2 regions of the Psychrobacillus sp. FSL W7-1457 genome follow, and region 1 is predicted to be linked to the other one. Evidence: predicted binding sites of a transcription regulator. Region 1 holds the regulator's gene; the other holds the start of a gene.
The links. The regulator NrdR, encoded in region 1, represses ribonucleotide reductase genes. The targets are predictions, from matches to a motif close to AACACNATATATNGTGTT.
Positions count from the first base shown of each region.

Region 2: the regulator NrdR is predicted to act here: its motif matches at 10,881-10,898, upstream of NSQ95_RS10700 (vitamin B12-dependent ribonucleotide reductase).

Region 1 is NZ_CP151993.1:2,525,534-2,538,281, forward strand. It holds gene NSQ95_RS12295 (hypothetical protein) at 1-251, opposite strand, end outside; gene NSQ95_RS12300 (DUF1294 domain-containing protein) at 824-1,108, opposite strand; gene rplT (50S ribosomal protein L20) at 1,343-1,702, opposite strand; gene rpmI (50S ribosomal protein L35) at 1,750-1,950, opposite strand; gene infC (translation initiation factor IF-3) at 1,981-2,502, opposite strand; ribosomal protein L20 leader region at 2,584-2,730, opposite strand; gene thrS (threonine--tRNA ligase) at 2,802-4,730, opposite strand; T-box leader at 5,024-5,250, opposite strand; gene dnaI (primosomal protein DnaI) at 5,301-6,242, opposite strand; gene NSQ95_RS12330 (DnaD domain protein) at 6,252-7,607, opposite strand; gene nrdR (transcriptional regulator NrdR) at 7,638-8,102, opposite strand; gene speD (adenosylmethionine decarboxylase) at 8,221-8,604, opposite strand; gene NSQ95_RS12345 (glyceraldehyde-3-phosphate dehydrogenase) at 8,882-9,886, opposite strand; gene coaE (dephospho-CoA kinase) at 10,011-10,598, opposite strand; gene mutM (bifunctional DNA-formamidopyrimidine glycosylase/DNA-(apurinic or apyrimidinic site) lyase) at 10,612-11,487, opposite strand; gene polA (DNA polymerase I) at 11,500-12,748, opposite strand, start outside.
Region 2 is NZ_CP151993.1:2,194,840-2,207,587, forward strand. It holds gene NSQ95_RS10655 (stage III sporulation protein AE) at 1-564, opposite strand, end outside; gene NSQ95_RS10660 (SpoIIIAC/SpoIIIAD family protein) at 966-1,175, opposite strand; gene efp (elongation factor P) at 1,461-2,018, opposite strand; gene NSQ95_RS10670 (aminopeptidase P family protein) at 2,034-3,098, opposite strand; gene NSQ95_RS10675 (DNA helicase) at 3,169-3,591, opposite strand; gene NSQ95_RS10680 (HAD family hydrolase) at 4,034-4,801, opposite strand; gene NSQ95_RS10685 (carbohydrate ABC transporter permease) at 4,801-5,625, opposite strand; gene NSQ95_RS10690 (sugar ABC transporter permease) at 5,638-6,600, opposite strand; gene NSQ95_RS10695 (extracellular solute-binding protein) at 6,670-7,956, opposite strand; gene NSQ95_RS10700 (vitamin B12-dependent ribonucleotide reductase) at 8,252-10,819, opposite strand; gene NSQ95_RS10705 (biotin/lipoate A/B protein ligase family protein) at 10,978-11,814, opposite strand; gene NSQ95_RS10710 (rhodanese-like domain-containing protein) at 11,918-12,301, shown strand; gene NSQ95_RS10715 (ATP-binding protein) at 12,375-12,748, shown strand, end outside.

The sequences.
Region 1 (12,748 bases):
TTTCGCCATTCCATAATATCAGGGGTCATATAGACTAAGTGTCGATTTGTATACGCTGGTATGGGAACATCTGAAAAGACACTGGTTGCTATGTCCCCCGGAGTCCAAATAAATCCTCTCGGAGAATCATTCAATTCATATCCTTTTTCTAATAATGCTTTAAATTCATTCAGTTTAACTTTAAAGGATTCTATGATTTCTAGATATTTGACTGCTTCATATGGCGTTTCAAATGCATAAATATGCTTCATTTCATCAATCACTCCATTTTATTTTAATTGAATCAATCATTAATATGATTTAAATAAGAAAGTAGAATTGATTTCAGCTATGGCGACGTCTTCTCTATCTCACTACTTGCGTTGCCGCTAATTGCTGCAATCTATAGATAAATTATATATTAATTTAATTAAAAATTCATATTTTTGTAAAAACCTATATCTCTATTTATACTTTTCTACCAGCTCTTTGCTCTTTTTTCTGGTTTTTATTATTTTTTTCAAATAAAAAAAGAGCCTAACAATCTAGGCTCGTTCCAAGGCTTCTATTCATTTCTTACACTCAAAGGAATAATCACTTGTTAAGTTATTATGTATTACCAAAGTCGAAGCTCCCCCAGTTTTAGTGCAACCGCTGGTGAGTAAGTTAATTTCCTTTGTATGAAAATAACTAGACGTAACAATTATTAAAAGGAGTCCTATTATAGTCACTCCTATTAGACCTATCATTGGTAGTAAATACTTATTGTATTTAGTCATCATCTCAGTCCTCTCATTAAGTTCATACGAATTACCCTTCGGAATTATGTTTTCTACTACTGAGACTAGAATATTATGGGACTATTATCTGTCAGTAACCAGACAATTAGAAAGACATACACGATCAATAGCATAAGAAAACCTACACGAAAGCTAGTATGCAATGTTTTATGACGAAATAGCTGCATCCCTAAATACGCACCTATTCCTCCACCAAAGATTGCGAAAGTCCATAATGTTTTTTCCGATATTCTTTGTCCCCTTTTCTTTGCTTGGGACTTATCATAGCCCATCAATAGGAACGCTGACACCGACATTAATAAAATAAAAATAAGAATCACATTAACCATAATAATCCTCCTTAGAAAAGCATAAGCCCCTATCTCTGCCCCGACAGGCAAATGGGGAAAAGCGAGGAGGCAGCTCTCCAGCCACCGCAGCTTTTATCCATTTGACCCCGAGGGGCAAGGGGCTGAAGCTAGACAATATGAAAAGCATAAGCCCCTATCTCTGCCCCTGACAGGAAAACTAAATTAGATTGTAAAAAAAGGCTGATAGAAAATCTATCAGCCTTTTCATCTAACTTATTTGTTGATTGCTTTTTTTGCTAAATCAGCAATTTGTGTAAATGCTGCTGCATCAGTTACAGCTAATTCAGCTAACATTTTACGGTTTACTTCGATTTCAGCTAATTTCAATCCGTGCATTAAACGGCTGTAAGAAAGTCCGTTCATACGAGCTGCCGCATTGATACGTGTGATCCATAGTTTACGGAATTCACGTTTCTTTTGACGACGGTCACGGTATGCATACATTAAAGATTTCATAACCTGTTGGTTTGCTACTTTATATAATGTATGTTTAGAACCGTAATAACCTTTAGCTAATTTTAATACCTTTTTACGACGCTTGCGCGTCACTGTTCCGCCTTTTACGCGTGGCATGTTCATTACCTCCTGCTATTCTTTCGAATAATTTGATTTCGTTTAAATTATTTCATGTAAGTAAGTAAAGTTTTGATACGTTTGTAATCGCCTGAAGAAGCTACTTTAGTTTTACGTAGTTTACGTTTAGCTTTAGTAGATTTGTTAGCGAATAAGTGGCTTCCAAAAGCACGGTCATGTTTTAATTTACCTGTACCCGTTTTTTTGAAACGCTTTGCAGCTCCACGGTGAGTTTTCATTTTCGGCATGTCGAATTCCTCCTAAACAATTGTACTCTATTACTGTTTTTCGTTCTTCGGTGCAAGCACCAAGAACATACTGCGTCCGTCCATTTTCGGTTTTGACTCGATAGTGGATACTTCCGCACAAGCTTCTGCAAATCTATCTAAAACTCGTTGTCCGATCTCTTTATGAGTAATGGCACGACCTTTAAAGCGAATAGATGCTTTCACTTTGTCTCCTTTTTCAAGGAACTTGATCGCGTTTTTCAATTTCGTTTGGAAATCATGCTCATCGATAGTCGGGCTCAAGCGAACCTCTTTCATTACGATAACTTTTTGATTTTTACGAACTTCACGATCTTTCTTTTGCTGCTCAAATTTGAATTTACCATAGTCCATGATACGAGCGACCGGTGGCTTGGCTTGAGGAGCCACAAGGACAAGATCCAAATTTACACGACCTGCTATTTCAAGTGCTTCGTTACGTGTTTTTAAACCTAATTGATCACCATTTTGATCAATAACGCGTAGTTCGCGTGCTCGAATGCCATCGTTCACATACATGTCTTTGCTAATAATGATCCACCTCCAGATAGTGTCGCGAATACATGGTTTGGGCATAAATTCCGTAGAAACGAATCAGTCACGCCGTTTTCGATCCAATAAAAAAGCGAGCAGACATCTGTTAATGTCTGCCCGCCGATATGAGAAATATGTAGCAACTACATATTACAGTCGATCGTGTGCTTACCAGTCAACAACCAATGTGTCGAGCAGGTGAGAAGCGGGCAGCCTCTTCTTATACCACAAACTTGTATTCAATAACCTAAATAACTATACCATCCACAAAACTATTTGTCAACAATATAATTATATAATTAATTGTGTGCTACTTCTTCTTGCAAACGAGCTAAAAATTCGTCGAAAGGAATACTTTCGGATTTTTGCTCTCCATATTTACGAACGTTTACATTACCTGATTCTAACTCTTTATCTCCTAGCACTAGCATATAAGGAATCTTTTGCATTTGTGCTTCGCGAATCTTGTAGCCAAGCTTTTCTTCGCGGTCATCCATTTCTACACGGAACCCACCTGCAACTAATTGCTCTTCAATTTGCTTAGCATACTCGAAATGTACTTCATTAGAAACTGGAATAATCTCAACTTGTACTGGTGCCAACCAAGTTGGGAAAGCTCCTTTGTATTCTTCGATTAGGAATGCAACAAAACGTTCCATAGTAGAAACTACTCCACGGTGAATAACGACAGGACGATGCGGTTTTCCATCTTCTCCTACATATGTTAGATCAAAGCGCTCTGGTAGTAAGAAGTCTAATTGAACTGTTGATAATGTTTCTTCCTTACCAATAGCAGTTTTCACTTGAACATCTAGTTTTGGACCGTAGAATGCTGCTTCGTCTTCTGCTTCAATATAATCTAATCCTAATTCATCCATAGCTTCTTTTAGCATACTTTGAGCTTTTTCCCACATTACATCGTCGTCAAAGTACTTTTCTTTATTGTTAGGGTCTCTGTAAGATAAACGGAATGAGTAATCTTTCAAGTCAAAGTCTTTATAGACAGAGATGATTAATTCAACAACCTTTTGGAATTCCAATTTAATTTGATCTGGACGTACAAATAAATGGGCATCGTTCAAAGTCATCCCACGTACACGTTGAAGTCCTGATACTGCTCCAGACATTTCATAGCGGTGCATTGTTCCTAGCTCCGCGATTCGTAGAGGAAGGTTACGATAAGAATGCATACCGTTTTTGAATATCATCATATGGTGCGGACAGTTCATTGGACGCAATACTAGTGTTTCATTGTCCATCTCCATAGGAGGGAACATAGAGTCTTGGTAATGCTCCCAATGTCCTGATGTCTCATAAAGTTCTTTAGACCCTAAAACTGGTGTGTAAACGTGTTTGTAACCAAGCTTTAGCTCCTTGTCTACAATATAACGCTCAATTACGCGTCGGATAGTTGCACCGTTTGGTAACCATAGAGGCAAACCTTGTCCAACCTTTAAAGAGTTAGTGAAAAGCTCTAGCTCCTTACCAATTTTACGATGGTCACGTTCTTTTGCCTCTTCCAACATTTTAAGATGCGCTTGAAGGTCCTCTTTTTTAAAGAATGCAGTTCCGTAAATACGTTGAAGCATTTTATTGTCACTGTTACCTCTCCAATATGCTCCTGCAATGCTTAACAGTTTAAACTCTTTTAGCTTTCCTGTAGAAGGAACATGAACACCACGGCAAAGGTCAAAGAAATCTCCTTGCTCGTAAATCGAAACTTGTTCTCCAGCTGGTATCGCTTCAAGAAGCTCTACTTTATACTCATCATCCTGAAACTTTTCAAAAGCTTCTTCGCGAGAAACGTCATGACGAATAATTTCGATGTTTTCATTAATAATTTTTTTCATTTCTTTTTCTATTAACGGTAAGTCATCAGCTGTAATTGGCTCTGGTGAGTCAATATCATAGTAGAAACCATTTTCAATGACTGGTCCGATTCCTAGCTTTACATCTTTAAATAGACGCTTTACTGCTTGTGCCAGTAAGTGAGCTGAACTATGACGCAGAATTTCTAACGCTTCATCTGACTCGGGAGTAATAATCGCAATCTCTCCATCCTCAGTAATTGGTGTTTTAAGATCGATCAGCTGACCGCTTAATTTACCTGCTAAAGCTTTTTTTCGAAGCCCTGGACTAATAGATTGTGCTATTTCTTCTGTAGTTGTTGATGAAGGAAACTCTTTTACTGCTCCATCTGGAAATTGTAATTTAATAACATCTGCCACGTTGAACACTCCTTAATAATTTTTAGATTAAGTATTAGCCTAAGACTGCTCTTCCCTAGAGCAGATTAGTTGGTTTAGGTAAGACGATTCATTATTTTTAGACAAAACAAGAAAAGCGGAGGCGCCTGTATCTGCCCCGACAGGCAAATGGGGAAAAGCGAGGAGGTAGTTCCTCAGCCACCACAGCTTTTATCCATTTGACCCCGAGGGGCAAGGCGGTGGAGCTAGACATCAATTGATTCACATGTTCAGAATTTTTTAATTTCCTAAACAACAAAAAAACCCCGTCCCGGTAAAGGGACGAGGTTTAAATCGTGGTTCCACCCTTCTTCTATCTATACGAATATAGACGAAGCTTTGCATCGGTTAACGGACCGGTGACCGGCAAGCTGCTACTACAATTTCACAGCTGCTGCTCGGAGGTGGTAAATCGATTGCCGGTGCTTAAGAAGCTTTCAGCCAAGGCTTCTCTCTCTAAAAAGTCGTACAAACTGATCATTATCCTCTTCAACGCATCTACTTGTTCTTATGAAAATGATTATACGCCACGACTTTAGCATTTGCAAGTAGTTATTTATGCTCTCTCCAGTTCTTCCCTTGAAGAGCAACTGGTATAGTCAGCGCCTTGATCCGTTCCATAATACGTCCTGCTTTTACTACCTCTTTTTCTCCTCGTTGAGTATAAGAAAGATGATGCTGTAATTCATCATAGTTAAAGTTAGAAGACATAAAGGTTGGAAGCTGTTCTGACATCCTGTAGTGGAGAATAGTTCCTATAATTTCATCACGAGTCCAGCTAGACATTGTTTCTGCACCAATATCGTCTAGCATAAGCACAGGTGCTTTTTTTACAAACTCTACTTTTTCAGGAAGAGATTGATCTTGTATAGCCTGTTTCATTTCGCGAAGAAATTCAGGGACGTATACAACTACTGAATGAATATGTCTAGCTGCTAGTTCATTTGCTAGTGCGCCCAATAAGTAGGACTTACCGACTCCAAACTTCCCGTAAATATAAAGTCCTTTTGCAGGCAATTTATTTGTTCTTTCCCATTCATTTAAGAAGTCCTTAGCAGCTCGAACTGCTACAACACGGCTATCATCTTGTAAGTCTAAGCTTGAGAGACTAGCCTCCATCACCTCTTTAGGCATATGAATACTGTCTATCATAGAGGTCACTTTTTTACGCTCATCCTCTATAACCCCTCGTTTACACCTTACATACTCAACATCTATTAGGCTCCGGTCTAACACTAGCTTCGGCTCATAGCCCTTCATAAAATTCGCACATTCGTCTAAGGAAGGACAGCCCTTGCAATCGTGAGACTGTGATTTATATTCATATAACTTACTCAAGCTCCGATTAATTACCTGTTTAGATATTACATCTGAGTTTTCCTCTATAAATGCTTGTATATTCGGTTCCTCTAATACTTCCTGCTGCAACTCATCCAATCGAGAAGTAAATTCAGGAGTGACTACTCTTTTGAGCGTTTCATTAATCCGTTCCATTTCCTTCACCTACCTTTTCATCATTCCTAGTTCTTCTAATAGCTTTTGCCTTTCAGCATCTATATCTTGTATGCCATTTGTCTCTTTTCCTGTAAGCTTTAACTCGTCATCTTTTTTATAAAACCAATCTGGCACCTTTTCTTCTCTAGTCGGTTTTTTCGAATATGTCTTTTGCTTAGATCCTTCGCTTTTCCATTTCATGTACTGCTCATGCTCGTTTCTTGCTAATTCCATAGCTTCCTTAGCTGTTTTAACGTCCTTGCGCATCCAGTGAGAAGCAATCTTTTCTGCATAATTCTTCGTCAGCTTCATGTCTGTACGAAGAAGCACATATTGTAACAGGACATTAACTACCCCGATAGGCATTTTATAATGCGTGACAAAATAATTGGCTAACTGAACGTCTGCAAGTATAGGTTCTTTCCCATTAGCAATATCCTTCAAGACCTTTGCAGGAGCAGTCGTTTCCAAATATTGAATCAGCTCTTCTTCTTTGGTTAGTTTCTTTTCATCTGTTTGTACTACTTTCGAAGCTGGTTCTATTTTTTGAATAACTGGGGCAGTGCGAGAGACCGTTAACTTATAATACTCTGCACAAGCTTTTTTCAATCTAGCATCCGAAAGACGAAGTTCATCATCCAAAGCTAGAATAACGACCTTTTGCATTTCTACCGGCGATAGATTATACAAAAATGCAAGCTTTGCAATTACTTCCTTAGCTTCTGTTGTCATGGCAGACTTCGGAACCAGTTGCTCAGATAGACCATCTTGTAGCAAGGAGAAATCGAAATCCTCGTAATAGAAAGGTACAGAACTATTTCGTGTCTTTGACTGGAAATTTTCTTCCGTTGATGCAGGTAAACCTGTTTTAGTAGTTGGTTTAAAAACATCCACAAAGGTTCTTGAGACGTCTGTATACTCATGTTGCCAGTTAGACGTTTGAATGTAACGGCTTCTAAGCTGTTTATATGCACTTTCTCCAATTTTGTTTAGTAGGTACATGGATAACAAAGGATCCTTTAGAAAAGATTCCGCATCTAGAGGAGCTTCAAGTTCATAGCAGAAGCTGCGTCCATCTCCATTGGGCTTTTGCCATGTGCGCAGCAGGCCAATTGCTTCTAGCGCAATTCTAGCTTGAAAAACTTTTCCCAATGATAAACCAAGGACATTTAATAAATGATAATGTGTCCATTGGTTTTCACTTTGCATTTCTCCATCAGCCCATAACGTCAAATAAAGGCTCATGCTTTCTGCTCCGACTAGTGGCTGATAAAATAACGTCAGCAGCTGACGATCATAGTCAGAAAAAGAATACGGCAAGCGAATCATATATGTATCTGTCGAGTGTAGCTCCTTATATAACATCACTTGTTTACCTACTCCTTAAATAATTGCTTATAATGAAGGATTCTTTTTTAAGATTTCCTTTAACTCATCAATGAAAACATTTATGTCTTTAAACTGGCGATATACAGAAGCGAATCTTACATAGGCAACCTCATCAATCTCAGCAAGCTTGTCCATGACCTTTTCGCCAACTTCCTCTGATTTAACTTCAGAGTTACCTGTTCTTCTTAGTTCCTTTTCAATATAAAACACAACTTCCTCTAATTGGTCAAGTGCAACAGGTCTCTTCTCACATGCACGTATTAGCCCTCGCAATATTTTCTCTCGGCTGAATTCTTCTCGAGATCCATCTTTCTTTACGACAATTAAAGGAGTTTCCTCTACCTTTTCAAAGGTCGTGAAGCGAAACCCACAATCCTCACACTCTCTCCTTCTTCTAATTGCCTTATTATCATCTATCGGTCTGGAATCGACCACTTTAGTGCCATTAAATTGGCATGCTGGGCATTTCATAGAACCTCTCCTAAACGTTTGCTTTAATTTTGTATACCTATTATAACAACTTTTCCTCATAAAATCGAAAAAGCAGAGGAATAAATTCCTCTGCTCACTCAGTTTTGTTCATGTTTCATTACACTTGAACTGTCATGCGTTCTTTAGGTGCCTTGACTGGACCCATTCCACGTGGCATTTCGAGCGTTTCGCGTGTTCCAGCATTAAGAGCATCTGCAATATAGTTAGCCGCGATTGATGGATCTAAATCACCACAAGTATACACATCAATGCTTGCATAACCGTGCTCTGGAAAGCTGTGAATCGTTAAATGCGACTCGGAAATTATAACGACTCCACTTACACCTTGTGGTGCAAATTTGTGAAATGCAACTTCTCTAACTTCTGCACCTGATTTTAGTGCAGCATCAACAAATGTTTGTTCGATAAATTGCATATCGTTAAGTTTGTCGAAATCGCACTCCCATAGTTCTGCAATAATGTGACGTCCCATTGTCTCCAATGTCCGTTTCCCCCTTTGATAAGTTTTATTTTTAACATCAAAGTTGACTACCACGGGGGAAAGTTAGTCCTAAGAGGTCCTAACCCTTTAAGTAGTCTATGTACTAGAAGTACACGATTTCCATTATAAAACATATTAACTAATAGTGCAATATAAAAAAACCTCTTTCTAGTAATACTAGAAAGAGGTAGGCATTATGTTAATATTAGGAAAAACACTCATTAGTGAAGCATAATGTCAGACTCAATTAAATTAAATAAAATAAGTTATTACGATATTACAATCCACTTGCAACTTTTTTAGCTAAGTCTACCACTCTTGCTGAATAACCCCATTCATTATCATACCAAGCAAGTACTTTAACTTTTGTTTTACCCATTACCATAGTAGTCAGTCCATCTACAGTACTAGAATTAGTAGTTGTATTGAAATCAATCGAAACCAATGGCTCATGAGTAATTCCCAAAATGCCCTTCATAGAGCCCTCGGCTGCTTTTTGGAACGCAGCATTTACTTCTTCCGCTGTCACTTCTTGTTGAACATCCACAACTAAATCTACTAAAGAAACATTAGGAGTAGGAACGCGTAAAGCCATTCCATGAATCTTTCCTTCTAGCTCTGGCAATACAAGTGAAAGGGCTTTCGCTGCACCGGTCGAAGTAGGAATAATAGATTGCCCACAAGAACGCGCACGTCTTAAATCTTTATGGGGGTTATCTAAATTATTTTGGTCATTTGTATAGGCATGAACTGTAGTCATTAAACCGTTTTCAATACCAAAGGCATCGTTTAATACTTTTACTACTGGTGCCAAACAATTAGTTGTACAGCTTGCATTTGAGATGATTTGGTGATTTACTACGTCTAGCTTTTCATCATTTACACCAATGACAATCGTTGCATCCTCATTTTTGGCAGGTGCTGTAATAACGACCTTCTTAGCCCCAGCTTTTATGTGACCTGATGCTTTTTCTCCATCATTGAATTTACCAGTAGATTCAATTACGATATCCACATTCAATTCTTTCCATGGAAGTTTTTCTGGCTCACGCTCGTTTACGATCTGTACATGTTTACCATTTACGATTAGAGCATTATCTCCAATCTCAATTTCTCCAGAGAAAGTTCCATGTGTAGAATCATATCTTATTAGGTGAGCTAAAGTTTCTAATGGGTATCTAGCATTAATAGCTACTACATTAAGTTCCTCTTGTACGATTGCTTGGCGAAATACCATTCTTCCGATTCTTCCAAAACCATTGATTGCAATTGAAGCTGACATATAATAAGTCCTCCTATAACGTGTGATACTTTTTCTTTTATAATCATGCATTAGTATAACACAATTTTAGAATTATGTAGCCTTAAAATACCCTGTTTTTAAATTCGTTATTTTCAAATAATTATTACTTCCAAGCTCTAAGAATTTTTTCTAGCTGCTCCCTAGTTGACTCCAAAGTACCATTATTATAAATGACAGCATCTGCGCCCTTCTCCTTAATAGACAAAGGCAACTGAGATTGAATTCTTGCTTTTGCTTCCTCTTTGGAATAATTATTTCTAGCCATTAGCCTGTTCAGTTGAGTTTCTTCTGATACAGTAACGACAATAATTTTATCCACGTAAGATTGGAGCTTACTTTCAAAAAGCAATGGGATATCCATTATAATAACCGGATGACCTGCTAGTAACATTTCCTCTTTTTGTCTCATCATTTCCGCTCGAATGGCCGGATGCATAATATCATTCAGCTGTTTTCTTTGGGCGGGTGAAGAAAAAATTATTTCACCTAGCTTCGGACGATTTAGTTCACCATCCGCATTAAGTATCTCGTCTCCAAAAACCTCCGTTATTGCCTGAAGAGCATCTGTTCCTTTTTCCACAACGATTCTTGCTACAAGATCTGCATCAATAATGGGATATCCCATTTCTTTCAGCATATTTGACACCGTACTTTTGCCGCTAGCGATACTTCCAGTCAATCCAATGATCATGATGAATCCTCCGTTACTTTTGGCACGAACCACAATAGGTAGATGTTCGGCCAGCTATTGTTTTTTGCTTGGTAGCCTTCCCACAGATTGGGCAGCTTTTTTTGCTATACATTTGTAATCTATGCTGCATCGTTCCTGCTCCACCATTAATAGAGCGATAATCTGAAATAGTACTTCCACCATTTTCAATGCTGTCTAACAGTACTGTCACTATTTCCTGAAACAGTTGAATTTTTCTTGCTTTACTTATTCTTTTTACTGTCCGGGCAGGATGTATTCTAAGATTAAATAATGCCTCTGTGGCATATATATTGCCACAGCCTGAAACGACATGACCATCCATGATGAACTCCTTGATAGCTTTGTTTTCATAGCGCGGCAAGAGACTCATCTGTAGAAAATGCTCTAATGCTCCATCGTCAAAAGGCTCGGGAGCCATCAAAAGTAAAGGTGGATAGTCTGCTTCGGTTTCTAGCAGACGTAGCTCGCCAAACCGACGTATGTCCGCATATACAAGCATTTCTCCTTCTTCAAAATGAAGAGTAACATGACTATGCTTTTTAAACTTTTCCTCTAAGATGTCATCCAAGGTCCTTACATAGAACCAAGCACCAGACATGCCCAAATGTGAAACGAGTAGAAATGGTTCTCCATATTGGTTTTTCAAATGAAAATAAATATATTTCGAGCGCCGTTCAATTCGAGCGATCACCATACCAGGAAGAGCAGCCTGGAATGACTCCACGTCTGCTCCCTTGATAATAGCTTCCTTTCCAACTTGCTTTGATTTTATGATGGTTGGAGAAACATCCACTGATTGAATCAATTTACCTGTGACAACAGGCTGAAGTCCTCGAACAACACCTTCCACCTCTGGTAATTCTGGCATACATAAAACTCCTTACTTTGTATCGTACCAAGATGATCCAAACGCATACTCCACTTTAAGAGGAACGTTTAGCTCAATCGCAGATTCCATTACCTCAGGAACGATTTTCTCAAGCAGTGCAATCTCTTCTGGAGGAGCCTCGAATATTAGCTCATCATGCACTTGAAGAAGCATCTTGGTTTGCATGTTTTCTTTTTTAAGTCGTGCTGCCATATCAATCATCGCTTTTTTAATGATATCTGCTGCGCTTCCTTGTATAGGCGTATTCATAGCTGTGCGTTCAGCAAAGCTTCTCAGATTAAAATTAGAGCTAGTTATTTCCGGCAAATATCTTCTACGGTTCAAAATGGTCGTAACGAAACCTTTTTGCTTAGCTGTTTGAATACTGTCATCCATATATTCCTTTACTCCAGGGAAGCTTTTCAAATACTTCTCGATAAATATAGCAGCTTCTTTACGAGTAATATCTAAGCTTTGAGATAGACCGTAATCACTAATTCCATAAACAATACCAAAGTTAACTGCTTTTGCTGCACGGCGCATATTAGAATCAACAGCGTCTGCCTCTACATGGAATACATCCATAGCGGTTTTAGTATGGATATCCATATTATTCTTAAAGGCTTCCATCAGGTTTGCATCCTCTGCCATATGTGCAAGCACCCGTAGCTCTATTTGAGAATAATCAGCTGCAAACATAACCCATTCAGGATTACTTGGTACAAACGCTTTACGAATTTTTCTACCTTCTTCAAGACGGATAGGAATATTTTGCAAGTTAGGATTGATAGAGCTTAAGCGCCCTGTTGTTGTTAGAGCCTGCTGGTATCTAGTATGAATTTTCTCGTCACTCTCATGGATTTCTTTTAAAAGTCCTTCGATATAGGTTGAATTTAACTTCCCTAATTGACGGTACATTAGAATCTGTTCAATAATTTCATGCTCACTAGCTAGTTTCTCTAACACATCGGCTGCTGTAGAATAGCCAGTCTTCGTTTTCTTAATAGGTGGCAGTCCTAGCTTTTCAAAAAGAATGACGCCAAGCTGCTTTGGAGAATTAATATTAAATTCTTCTCCCGCTAAAGCATGGATGTCACCTTCAATTTGCTTCAGCTTGATTTCTAAATCATGGCCCATTTCAACAAGTACTTGTTTATCCACTTTTACTCCATCTGACTCCATTGTCCCTAGAATAGATGCTAGTGGTAATTCCAACTCCTTGTATAGCTTAAATTGTTCATTTTCTTTTAATTTCTTTTCA
Region 2 (12,748 bases), 330 kb from region 1:
TAATCTCTTTACTGTTTCGTTTACAGCACCACTTACTGACCAGGTTACTACACCGTTTACGGTTATAAACAGACTATATAATACGAGAATAATAGAGGTAGCCCCAACTAAAGTCATTCGTATTAGGTCAGACATTCGAGAAAAAGATATAGAAGGTTGAATTCTAGTCATAAGATCGAATATAAAGGCTGACAATAAGGCTGGAATCATAATCTTGTCTGCCACAATACTAGTAAAAGAGGCGAAGAGCATTACAACTGGATTCCATAAAGTTATAAGAAAAGCGCCACCCGAAAGTGCTATTCCAGCAGTTAATACTGGATAGACTCCTATAAACACATTAACGAGTTCACCTGTTACTACTTGAATCATCTTTACAGAGCGAAAAGCTGGCTCTAAGCAATAAAAACAAATAATAAGAATAAACAATAACTTAAATAATCGCTTGCTACTGGGAATAAGCCATTCTAAACACATAAATACAAAACCGAACAGGAGAATATAAACAAACGTTTGCAGTACTTCTTTCGCGGGTTGCAAGATTGTTGCAATTAATTCTTCCATTACTGCTCATTCCTTCAAGAGAGTAGTCCCATAAATGAAAAAAAATTTTGATAGAATGGTTCCATATGCTGAATCCATACAACAAGTAATATTGCCTTGGTCGTAATTGTAATTAGTGAGGCTAAACTAGTATATTCATAGTCTTCCAGTAACTCTTCTATTATTTGTGAGATAAATAAAAGGATTACTGAAAATAATAGCAATTTCACAATAGGCAGAATTGCGGCCGGTACGTTTGAAATATACTGGTTTATAAAAGGAATAATGACCGAAGTGGAGAGGTAGGTTAAAAAAAGAAAAATATAAATAGTATAAATTAGGGAATGAAATTTGGGGTAGGTTTCTTTAACTAACTGCAACAAGCAAAATGCAACAATGATAGTAATATAGACAATCATTTGTTAACTCGTCATAACAAGCCATTCTAAAAATGAGGAAATTTCATAAAAGAACAGCCGCAGCAAACGTAGTAACTCAATAGTCATGTAAATATACCCCACAAAAAACAAGAAGAATGCAAACTCTTTTTTTCCAGTCGATTCAAAAAACAAGTGAAGAATTGCTATCAATAAGCCTATACCCGCAACTCGAAGTACATCGTGAAGTTCCACAATGCCTCCCCCTTCCCTATTACGTACTATATGTTGGACAGGTGGAGAATATGAACATACGGTTTGAAATTTACGAGTAATTGAGTGGCTATTTTCACTAGAAATATTGACTGACCTATATCCTTCAAGGGAGTGTTTAGTGAGTTTCAACTAATTTGTTCTGGTTGATGATTACTCTAGTGATTCAGGTTTGCAGGATGCTACTGTGCCATTTTCGATTTTTCCTTGCATGCCCAAAAAAAAAGACATCAAGAGGTTTCCCTCTTGATGTCTTTAAAAAGTCTCTTAAGCTCTTGAAACGTATGAACCTTCATCTGTATTAATAATTAGCTTGTCACCAACATTAATAAATAGAGGTACTGTTACAACTAAACCAGTTTCTAATTTAGCAGTTTTAGATCCACCACCAGAAGTATCGCCTTTGATCCCTGGTTCTGTTTCAATAACTTCTAGTGTTACTGATTTTGGTAACTCTACTCCAAGTGTTTCTCCTTGGTATTGGATTACTTGTAATTCCATGTTTTCACGTAGGAATTTTAGTTCATATTCGATTTGGTTTTCATTAAGCTCTAATTGCTCGTATGAATCTGTATCCATGAATACATGTTGATCTCCACTTGCATAAAGATATTGCATTTTTTTGTTATCAATTTGTGCTTTTTCTACTTTTTCACCAGCACGGAATGTTTTTTCGTTCACAGAGCCGTTACGTAAGTTTCTAAGTTTTGAACGAACAAACGCTGCCCCTTTACCAGGCTTTACGTGTTGGAAATCAAGAACACGGTAAAGAACACCATCTACTAAAATTGTTAAACCTGTTTTAAAATCATTTACTGAAATCATTTATTTCCCTCCAAATTACGATAATATAAGTAGCTCTTTCGTCGAATGTGTTAACTTCTCTAATCCATTCTCCGTAACTAGTGCGTCATCTTCTATGCGCACCCCACCGATGTTCGGCAGATAAATTCCCGGTTCAATTGTTATAACCATTCCTGGCTCTAAAACAATGTCTGATCGGAAGGATAAACCAGGTCCTTCATGTACCTCAAGACCAATACCATGACCAAGTGAATGACCAAATGCCTCACCATATCCTTTTGACGCAATATAGTCTCGTGCAATAGCATCCGCTTCTTTACCTGTCATTCCTGGTTGAACCTTTTCAAGAGCTAATAATTGAGCATCTAAAACTACTTGATAAATTTCTTTTAGTTTTTCACTCGGCTCTCCTACTGCAACTGTACGAGTAGTATCAGAAATATAACCGTTGTAAAGTGCTCCGAAATCTAATGTTACAAAATCGCCAACTTCAATTACTTTATCTGTTGCTACACCATGTGGCAATGCAGAACGCGTACCTGAAGCTACTATTGTATCAAAAGAAGAGGAGGTAGCGCCACGTTTACGCATAAAGAATTCTAGTTCATTCGAGACTTGAAGTTCTGTCATGCCGGGTTTTATGTAAGTCACGATATGCTCATATGCCTCATCTGCAATACGACAAGCTGCCTTTATTATACTAATCTCTTCGTCCGTCTTTATCAAGCGAATTTTTTCTACTACACCTGATAGAGGTACTAAATCTGCTGAAACAGCTTGTTTATATAATTCGTATACACCATATGTTACGTCATCTTTTTCAAAGCCAAGTGATTTAATACCCATTTCGTTTACTTGGTGGGAAATTTCCTCTATCAACGTTTTAGTATGTTGAACTATACGGAAATCCTTAATTTGACTAGCAGCTTGTTCTGTATATCTGAAGTCTGTAATAAAAACTGCATCATTTTTAGAAACTATGGCTACACCCGCTGTCCCAGTGAATCCGGTAATATACCGACGGCTGTAATCATTTGTTATTAATAATGCGTCAACGCCTCTTTCTTCTAATGCTAAACGCAGCTTTTCTAATTTCATCAATTTCCCTCTCCCCATATTCAAAATAAACACTATAGTCTATTTTATCATAGTAAAGAAGGGTGGTAAATTTTCATTTTCTGATGGGCTGATCCTTAGAATGAAAAATAGCTGACTCCATTAGAAAACGCATTCCAATAACTACAATACAAATAAATGGTATGGATAGTTTCTTCATCGTTTTAAGCACTGTAGGGGCATCGATAATTAACCACTCAACAACAAATGCTAAAAGTATCCCAAAAATAAGACTAGATATAGCAATCGGTACTTTGGCAGTTAAAATACTTATATAATAAATAACTATACTAATAGCCCAAATAACTAGAAATAAAACCAACCATCGTAAGTACACATTGGTATCCTCAAACATCTCGAAGGATTTTGAAAAACCTACTGGATTCCATTTAATAAAACTGAATAAGTGTAAAAATTTAAGTAACGCAGTAATGCCAATAGCCGCAGCCAAACTGGTTAATACCGATAAACTTTTCATTTCTGCTCTCCTCCTTTTAGAGACAGTTTGTACCTTTTCTTGTTTTACTAAACAAATAGCTAGAACATTTCTTCAAAAGAGGTTACGTAACATTAAGCGTCATGAAAGCGGGTAGAAAGTTCTCATCCAAAAATCATTCTCGGAAGTTCTACCGCTTTGTATAATTTTGGGGTTCTCTTTCAAATTTCAGTAGTTGTTTTTCGTTACAGCAGTTGCTTTCCGGGCACTGCTCCAATCTCCTCGTCGCTTTGCTCCTAATAAGGCCCCCTGTTCCCGCAAGAGTCGCCGTCTCCACAACTAGAATGAGGAGAATTCCAAATAGCTGCCTTAAAAAGAAAAAACGCGAAATCATGATACTGATTTCACATTTTTTAACTTATTGACTAGTTATGTCCCAGTCTTTTGAAAGGAACAAGTTTTGTTTACAAACATTGTTAATTCCTCACAAAACATCAATTAACTCTCGTATTGAATAAATAACGATATCTGGTATAGGTAAATTAGGAATTTCACTAGTCTTCGTGCCAGTTTCTTTTTGCCACTTGTGTTTATATAACTCTAAAAAAATTGGGTCTTTATTTCTTTCAAAAGGGGAACTATTTTGTAATTGTTTTGGAAGATCACGATAAATGAAAACTGATTTAATATTTATTTGAGCTGCTAAATACACATCATGATCAATTCTATCTCCTACGTGAGCAACCACCTTCCCTTTCTTCATTAAAGACTCAATAATCTTAATATTTGGCTTGGCACAATGTCCTTTTTCCGGAGTAATAAAATAATCAAATAAACCACTCAATTGCAAATGCTCAACTACAGGAAGTTGATACTTTGCATGACCATTCGTTATAACCGCAAGTCTATATCCACTTTTTTTCAACTGATTTAATATTTCTATAACATTTGTTTCCAGTAGTTTAATTTTTGGAGATACTGAATGCTTTTTTACAAGTTCCTCGATATTAACTTCACAATCAATCCCGCTACCATGGAGAAATTCTACTAATATATTATCCCAGTCATATGCTTCCACACTTTTATTTTGTTTCATACGGTTGATATGTTCAGAAAACATTGCATTTTTCACTTCTATCTTTCTCTTCGCCGCAGTTGATACTATCTCCTCGATTTCAGGGAAAACCCATTCTACAAATGGATTTTGCATAAGTGTCCCATCAAGATCAAAGGTAATCCATCGTTCATTCATTACTTCATCGCTCCTGACGTCAAACCATCTATAAACAATCTAGAGGCAAAAATAAATGCTAATAATAAGGGTAATGATGAGATTGTCAATCCTGAAAATAGCAGATTCCACTCTGTATCATACTCACCGAAAAGGGTTAACATTCCGATTGGAATAGTTCTAAGTTCATCAGTTTTAATAAAAATTAAGGGATAAAAAAAGTCATTCCAAACATTTACTAAATTAACAATTCCCACTATTGCTATTGATGGCTTCATTAATGGTAAAACAATTTTGTAGTATACTTGAAAATCATTACATCCATCTAATCTCGCAGATTGTTCTAAATCTTTAGGGAGGGTTTTAAAGAAACCGTAAAACAAAAATACAGCAAAAGGAATCCCACCAGCCACATAAACAGCAATTAATGAATAATGGGTATCTAATAATCCAAAATCTCTCATAATCAAATAAAGTGGAATAATCGCAAGTTTCATAGGTAACATTAGACCAATCATAAAAAAGAACAGAATAAATGCATTCCACTTGAACGAATATCTGGACAAATAAAAGGCAGCTAAGGACGACACAAAAATCACTATGAATACAGAAGCTGAACTAACAAGGATACTATTCCATATGTAATCTGAAAAATTAACTTTTTCCCAAACAATTTGATAATTTTCAAATGATAGCTTTTTTGGTAAACCCAGAGGAGATGTGAAAATTTCAAGTTTAGATTTAAAGGATGAACTAATCATTAAAAAAATAGGATAAGCAATAATAAAAGTCATTATAATTAAAATAAAATACTTTAATAACTGTACATACCATTTTGTCCTCATGCCTTCTCCCTCCTACCTCTCAAAGTCTTTTCGCTTGAAATAAAACATTAGGATAGCTGTTGAACAAGCAATGATTAAAAATAGTACAACTGCAATTGCAGAACCTAAACCTATTGATTGTCCTCCATCAGCTGACCCGAATGCTAACCGGTAAAAATATGTACCTAAAACATCCGTAGAATAATATGGTCCGCCTGAAGAGCCTTGCAATGCAAAAATGAGTTCAAAAGTTTCGAAGCTACCTATAAATGTTAAAACAGCCATAGTCATGATTGCAGTCATTGTCATTGGAATCGTTACTTTAAAAATTAATTTTAAGCCCGAAGCGCCATCTATTTTGGCAGCTTCAAAAATTTCTTTATCTATAGTTTGTAAACTTGCTAAAAAAATCAACATAGAGAAACCAATACCAGCCCAGCTACTAATAAGAATAATTGTAATAAGAGCTGTATTTGTACTACCTAACCAAGGCTGTGCTAAAAAGTCCAACCCTACCGCCTTTAACATTACGTTTAATGCTCCGGATGTTGGATTAAGTATTAAGTTAAATAAAAAACCAATCACGATTACTGAAAGAAGTTTCGGAAGGAAGAAAATGGTCTTGAAAAATTCCTTTCCTTTTAGCCTACTATTAATAATTAAAGCTAAGATATATGCAATTACTAATTCAGAAAATACATTGACTATAAAGAATATCCAATTATGTTTAAATGCATTATAAAAAGTTTCTTTAAAGGGTGATTCGGTAAATATCAAAATAAAGTTATCAATTCCAATAAAGGTATCCCGATTGAAGCCATTCCATGAATAAAAGCTGTTTATTACAGCCGTAATAAGTGGATAAAGCTGAAATATTCCATATAATAAGACCGCAGGTAATAGAAATAAATGAACAAGATGTTTTTTAAAATTAAAATTTTTCTTGAATTTCCTATTAGCAGCACCCATAGATTTCGAAGGCTTAATTTCTACCATTTTATCCCTCCTTAAAATAATTTAGAGCTGAAATTCAGCTCTAAATTAAATTGAATAAATTTACTTCACTTATTTACCGGCTGCTCTATCAGCATTTAGTTGAGACTCTTGAATAACAGCCTCTACCGATAATTCATCTAGATACATACCTTGTAGTGCATTCTCAAAAGTTGTTTTTGTTGTTGGCTCACCTTCACCAAAATGAACTAGCATTAAATATGGAGTTGAGTGCTTTTCACTAGCCTCTGAAACTAATTTAACCAGTGGATGCTGAGGTTCTACTCCATTCACTGCACTTAACCTATTTGATTCGTTTGTAAAAATTTGACCAAACTCTGATGATGTTAAAAATTCCATAAATAACTTTGCTTCTTCTTGATACTCAGAATTTTTAACAGCTGCGTAGGATCCATCCACCCAAGTCACTACTGCAGGATCTTCACTCTCTTCGTTAGACAGACCCGGAATGATACCAACAGGTAAATCCGGAGCAGTAGTCTCAATATTACTCAACCGATAGTCTCCGTTAATGTACATGGCTGCTTGCTCGGTGAAAAACAATGTTTGTGCATCTGAATCTTCCAATGCGATAAAATCTTTCGGGAAAAATTCCTTTAATTCACCCATTCTTTTAACTGATTCCACAAATTTATTATCTTTTAAATTTGTACTTCCAGATATAATTTTTTCTACATATGCATTATTGTCATAAGCACCAGGTGCGATGACTCCGTGGGTCATCGACAACAAGTATGCAGCTCTTCCCGATTGAGCAATTGGAATTATATCTGCATCCTTAAGCTTTTTACATGCTTCTATAAACTCGACCCATGTTTTAGGCTCTTTTATGCCATTCTCTTCTAGAAGTTTTTTATTATAAAAAATAACACCGGCATTTAAAGATAAAGGTACACCATAAACCTTGCCGTCACTGCCTTTAGCTGCATCCAGATAAGTTTCGCTAATATTATCAATTCCATTAAGATCATCTAACGCAAGAAGGTATTCGTTATCAGCTATAGATTTAGCTCCACTGTATGGTCGAAGTTGAATAATATCAGGTCCATCTCCAGAAATCAGTGCATTTGATAGTATCGTATTATACTCAGTAGATTTATATGGCTGAAAATCTATTTTAATATGAGGGTAAGTTTCTTGAAACTTCGTAATTGCCTTTTCATACATTTCTCGGTCCTCTGGTCTCCAGCTATACATAACCAAATTTACTTCCTCTAGAGTTTTTCCTCCATCGGTTTCTTTGTTCCCGTTGCTTGATGTCTCATCACTGCACCCAAAAACTAATAAGCTTAAAATAAATAGAAGAAAAATTTTAGTCATTAACCTTTTTGTTTGCATACAATCAATCCCCTTTCGAATTATTTTGAATATTAACATAATTCAAATATAAGAGAATACATATCGAGCGTCAATATAAAATTTTAGAATTATTTTATATATTTGAAATAAAATACCAAAATAATATTTTAATCTATATAAGTATGATGATGTTGATTTTAAGAAGCACCTATCCCTTATTTAGGTGTTTTGGACATAATAAAACCCCTTTGGATAAAATAATCCAAAGGGGTGTAATTTTATTTGAAATTGTACAAACTTAATTCAAATCCATATCAAATGCTCTCTATAAAATTTACAGTCCACATTTCAACTGGGCATTACAATTTGTACAAGTGTTGCATCCGCCCATTTCCTCTACCGTTCCTTTACGGCAGACAGGACAGGTATTACCAACCTCTGAACCGATTGTAACGTTAGTAGAACGTATATCTTGAATCGTATCAATTAATACGATTGGACGTTTTTCCATCACTTTTTCTTCCTTCACCGTATCATCGTTTACAGTGTTTTCTTCCGCCTTAAGGGTAAGAACTTGGGAGTCACGGCTTCCATCCACATATACTGTTCCGCCTTTTGCTCCACCATTATATAGACGTTCGTAAACACCTTCTACTTGTTCTACTGTATATCCTCGAGGAGCATTTACAGTCTTCGAAATAGAGCTATCAATCCAACGTTGAATGATACATTGTACGTCTGCATGGGCTTCTGGTGGCAATTCCATTGCGGTTACAAACCAATTAGGTAATTCATCTTCTTTGGTATCCGGATTTGCATCCAAGTATTCTTGTACAATATCCGCTTTTACCTCGATAAATTTACCTAAACGACCACTACGGTAATACGTAAATGAATAATAAGGTTCTAAACCAGTAGAAACTCCAACCATAGTACCCGTGGATCCAGTAGGTGCAACAGTCAATAAGTGAGAATTGCGGATACCTTTTTCAAGTACAGCTTCACGAATCTCCTGTGGCATTGTTTGCATAAATCCAGTTTCCGTAAATGCCTTACGAAGTCTGTTCGTTTCCTCTTCTGTTTCTCCAGTCAAGAACGGGAAGCTACCTCTTTCGTTTGCTAGGTCTGCAGATGTTTCGTACGCAGCTATAGCAATCGTCTTGAAGATTTCATCAACAAGAAGATTTCCTTCCTCAGAGCCGTATTCTTTTTGGCAATAGATTAAAAGGTCAGCTAATCCCATGACACCTAGACCTACACGTCTTTCACCAAGTGCTTGAACTTTATTTTCCTCTAAGAAATAAGGCGTAGCATCGATTACGTTATCTTGCATACGAACTCCCACACGAACAGTTTCTTTTAATGCTTCAAAATCAACTGTTTTTGTATCTTTGTTAGCAAACTGAGCTAGGTTGACTGCTGCAAGGTTACATACTGAATACGGAGCAAGTGGCTGCTCTCCACATGGGTTTGTTGCAACAACCTTTTGACCATATGCAGTTGCATTTGTTTTTTCGTTAGCATTATCGATAAAGAATACGCCTGGCTCAGCAGAGTAAGTTGCACAAATATTGATTAAGTTCCACAATTCTTTCGCTTTCACTGTGCGATATGTACGAACCTTGTAGCCCATACGCTCCCACTCACGAACATCACCAATTTTGTGCCAATTTTCGTTATAAAAAGCCATCTCTTCTTCTGTATAAGTTTCTGTTGCAGGGAAGCGAAGAGCGAAGTCTTCATCTTTTTCTACAGCTTTCATGAAATCCTCAGTTAAAGTTACAGAAATATTCGCTCCTGTTAAAAACTCCGGATTGTGAACAGAAAAAGTTCCGCCATCTCTTAGTTTCGTTTGAGCATCGCGTATGATTTCATCGCTAAATCCACCTAAACCAGGGATGTGTTGGTAGTTTACAATTCCTTGGTACATTGCTTCCTCTTGTGCAGTTAGCGGCTTAAACTTAAGCTTGTCCTTTGCAAGTTGTTTGATTGTTTCATCATTTGTGTTCTCAATCAAGAAGCGAAGAATACGTGGGTTTTGCATTTTAGAAATGATAAACTCTGCGATGTCTGGATGCCAGTCTGCAAGCATAATCATTTGAGCACCGCGTCTTGAACCGCCTTGTTCAACTAGGTGCGTCAGCTTAGCAATGTCATCTAACCAAGAAACCGAACCTGAAGACTTACCATTAACTCCTCGAGCTAAAGTATTACGAGGACGTAATGTAGATCCGTTTGTTCCAACTCCACCACCACGACTCATGATCTCCATCACTTGTTTTCGATGATCACTGATGCCTTCACGTGAGTCAGCAACAAAAGGCATAACGTAACAATTAAAGTAAGTTACATCTGTACCTGTACCTGCTCCATATAGCACTCGTCCAGCTGGGATAAATTTTAGCGATACTAATTGCTGATAGAACTTTTCGAACCATTCTGCTCTTTTTTCTTCTGTCACTTCAACAGAAGCTAGTCCAGTCGCATTACGCTTAGCAATTTGCTCATAGAAAACCTCCAAAGGTTTTTCAATAACACTTAAAGGACGGCGTACGATTCCTGATTTAACTTTAGTACTATCATCGATTGCACTACGATAATCTTCCTCGATTAAAACTTCTGCCGTTTTATCTTCCTGGTTAATGGATACAATATAACCAAGACCTCGTGCAGGAAATTTAGGGTCTTCTTTCACCGTTAATACGACAAAATCCCCTACTTTTAGTGTTTTCTTTTCGGTATCCTTGAATGAATATCGATCAATCATCACCAAACGTGACACACCTTTGTGTGTTAGATTCATATCTTCTGTTATTGGATGTACTTGAGGAAATAATTCGATATCGTGATTTAATTCTTTTACATTTAATTTTATTTGAGATTCATTTGTAGTAGTTACCAATTCTTTTCCTCCTTTCTACAACTCGTATTGACACAAGATGTAGTAGTTTCATTTATCATACGGCACTACATATAGAGGTGTAAAGCAATTTAGTTCTTCAAATTAATTTTTAAGTATTAATTCCTATACCTCATATTCTCCATATGTCTTTCATACTTTTATTTTTTAAAATTCCAGGCGTCATTTGCATAACGCCGTCTTTCCAGCATTTTCACGTATTCATTTTGTTCATTATTTAAATGAAATGGCACCAATTCAATGTTTAAGGCTTCCGAAAATCCCTTTTTAAAAGCACCCTTACATATGTCTATTGGTATCGATTTTTGTAATAATTTGTTTATAGCAACAGCTTTTTGATTAATGCTATTTTTCACTTTTTCCCGGACTTCATCGGAAGAAAATTTGAAAGTCTGCACAAGTTTTTCATCATCTAAGTCTAAAAGAATTGCACCATGCTGAAGTATAACACCCTTTTGTCTAGTTTGAGCACTTCCAGCTACTTTCCTGCCTTCTACTACGAGCTCATACCAGCTTGGTGTGTCAAAGCAAACAGCAGTTTTCGGACTTTTTAAGGCTTGTAGTTTATCTGGAGTATTAGGAATAGAAAAATAAGCCTCTAATCCCAGACTTTGAAATCCCTTTAATAGTCCTTCACTGATCACTCGATAAGCTTCTGTCACTGTTGCTGGCATATCTGGATAGTTTTCCGAAACAATCACGCTATATGTAAGTTCATGTTCATGAAGAACTCCTCGTCCTCCCGTCGGTCTGCGGACAAATCCTAAACCGAGCCTTTTAACTGCTTCCATATCTATCTCTTTTTCTACCGATTGAAAGTAACCAATCGATAGAGTTGCAGGATTCCATTCATAGAATCGAATCACTGGTGGAATCAACCCTTCACTATGCCAATCTAAAAGGGCCTCGTCAAGCGCCATATTATAGGACGGGGCGCACGGACCTGAATCAATAAAATACCATTTTGTCTTTTTCAAACTTTCTCCCCCCTAACAACGCTATTCATTTTACCAAAATGATTGAATTGTATCTAGCAAATCTTTTATAATAGATAATGGAAGTATAGAAAGGGGAAAGACCGTGTTAGAGACTCTTTATATTATTATAGCAATATTGGTCGTATTATTAGTTTATGCAGGAATTTCAGCATACCGACTAAAGAAAACAGTTACAAACCTTACGCAGGAGCAATTCATCGAGGGCTATCGTAAAGCTCAATTAATCGATGTACGCGAGCCTAAAGAATTTGATGGTGGCCATATCCTTGGAGCAAGAAATATTCCTTCCTCACAGTTAAGACAACGCCACAAAGAAATTCGCCCAGACAAACCAGTATATCTGTATTGTCAAAATGGTGCAAGAAGTGGACGTGCAGCTATGTTCTTAAAGAAAAAAGGTCATACGCAACTTAACCAGTTACAAGGCGGCTTTAAGGGCTGGACCGGCAAAATCAAATCTAAATAGTATAACATAAGGTTCTTCTTAACAAGAGGAACCTTTTTTGTTTAGAGCTTACACTAAGGGGGCATGAACTACTATGAAAGTATTATTTTCCCATGAAGAACAATTTCGGGAGATTCATCCAAGTTATGAGGATTTTGCTATTCTGACAAGACGAATCACTAATCTTTTAAATGAGGAACAGGCAGGCAACTGGCAAATAGTCAACATTGACAATCAATTTAATCAATTAGATACTAGTCTAATCGAAATGATGGAACATCAATTGATTCCTTATAAAATTTTAGCAAATATTTACGACACTAAGCCTTTAAGTAAAATCTCCAGTAAATCTTTACTTTCCATGGAAAACCATTTGGAAATTGTGAGTACATTTGAAAATACACTTGTTTTGTTTCCAGATTATCAAGTAGCTATCACAATGGCATTTAACTACTCTGAAGGAAACTC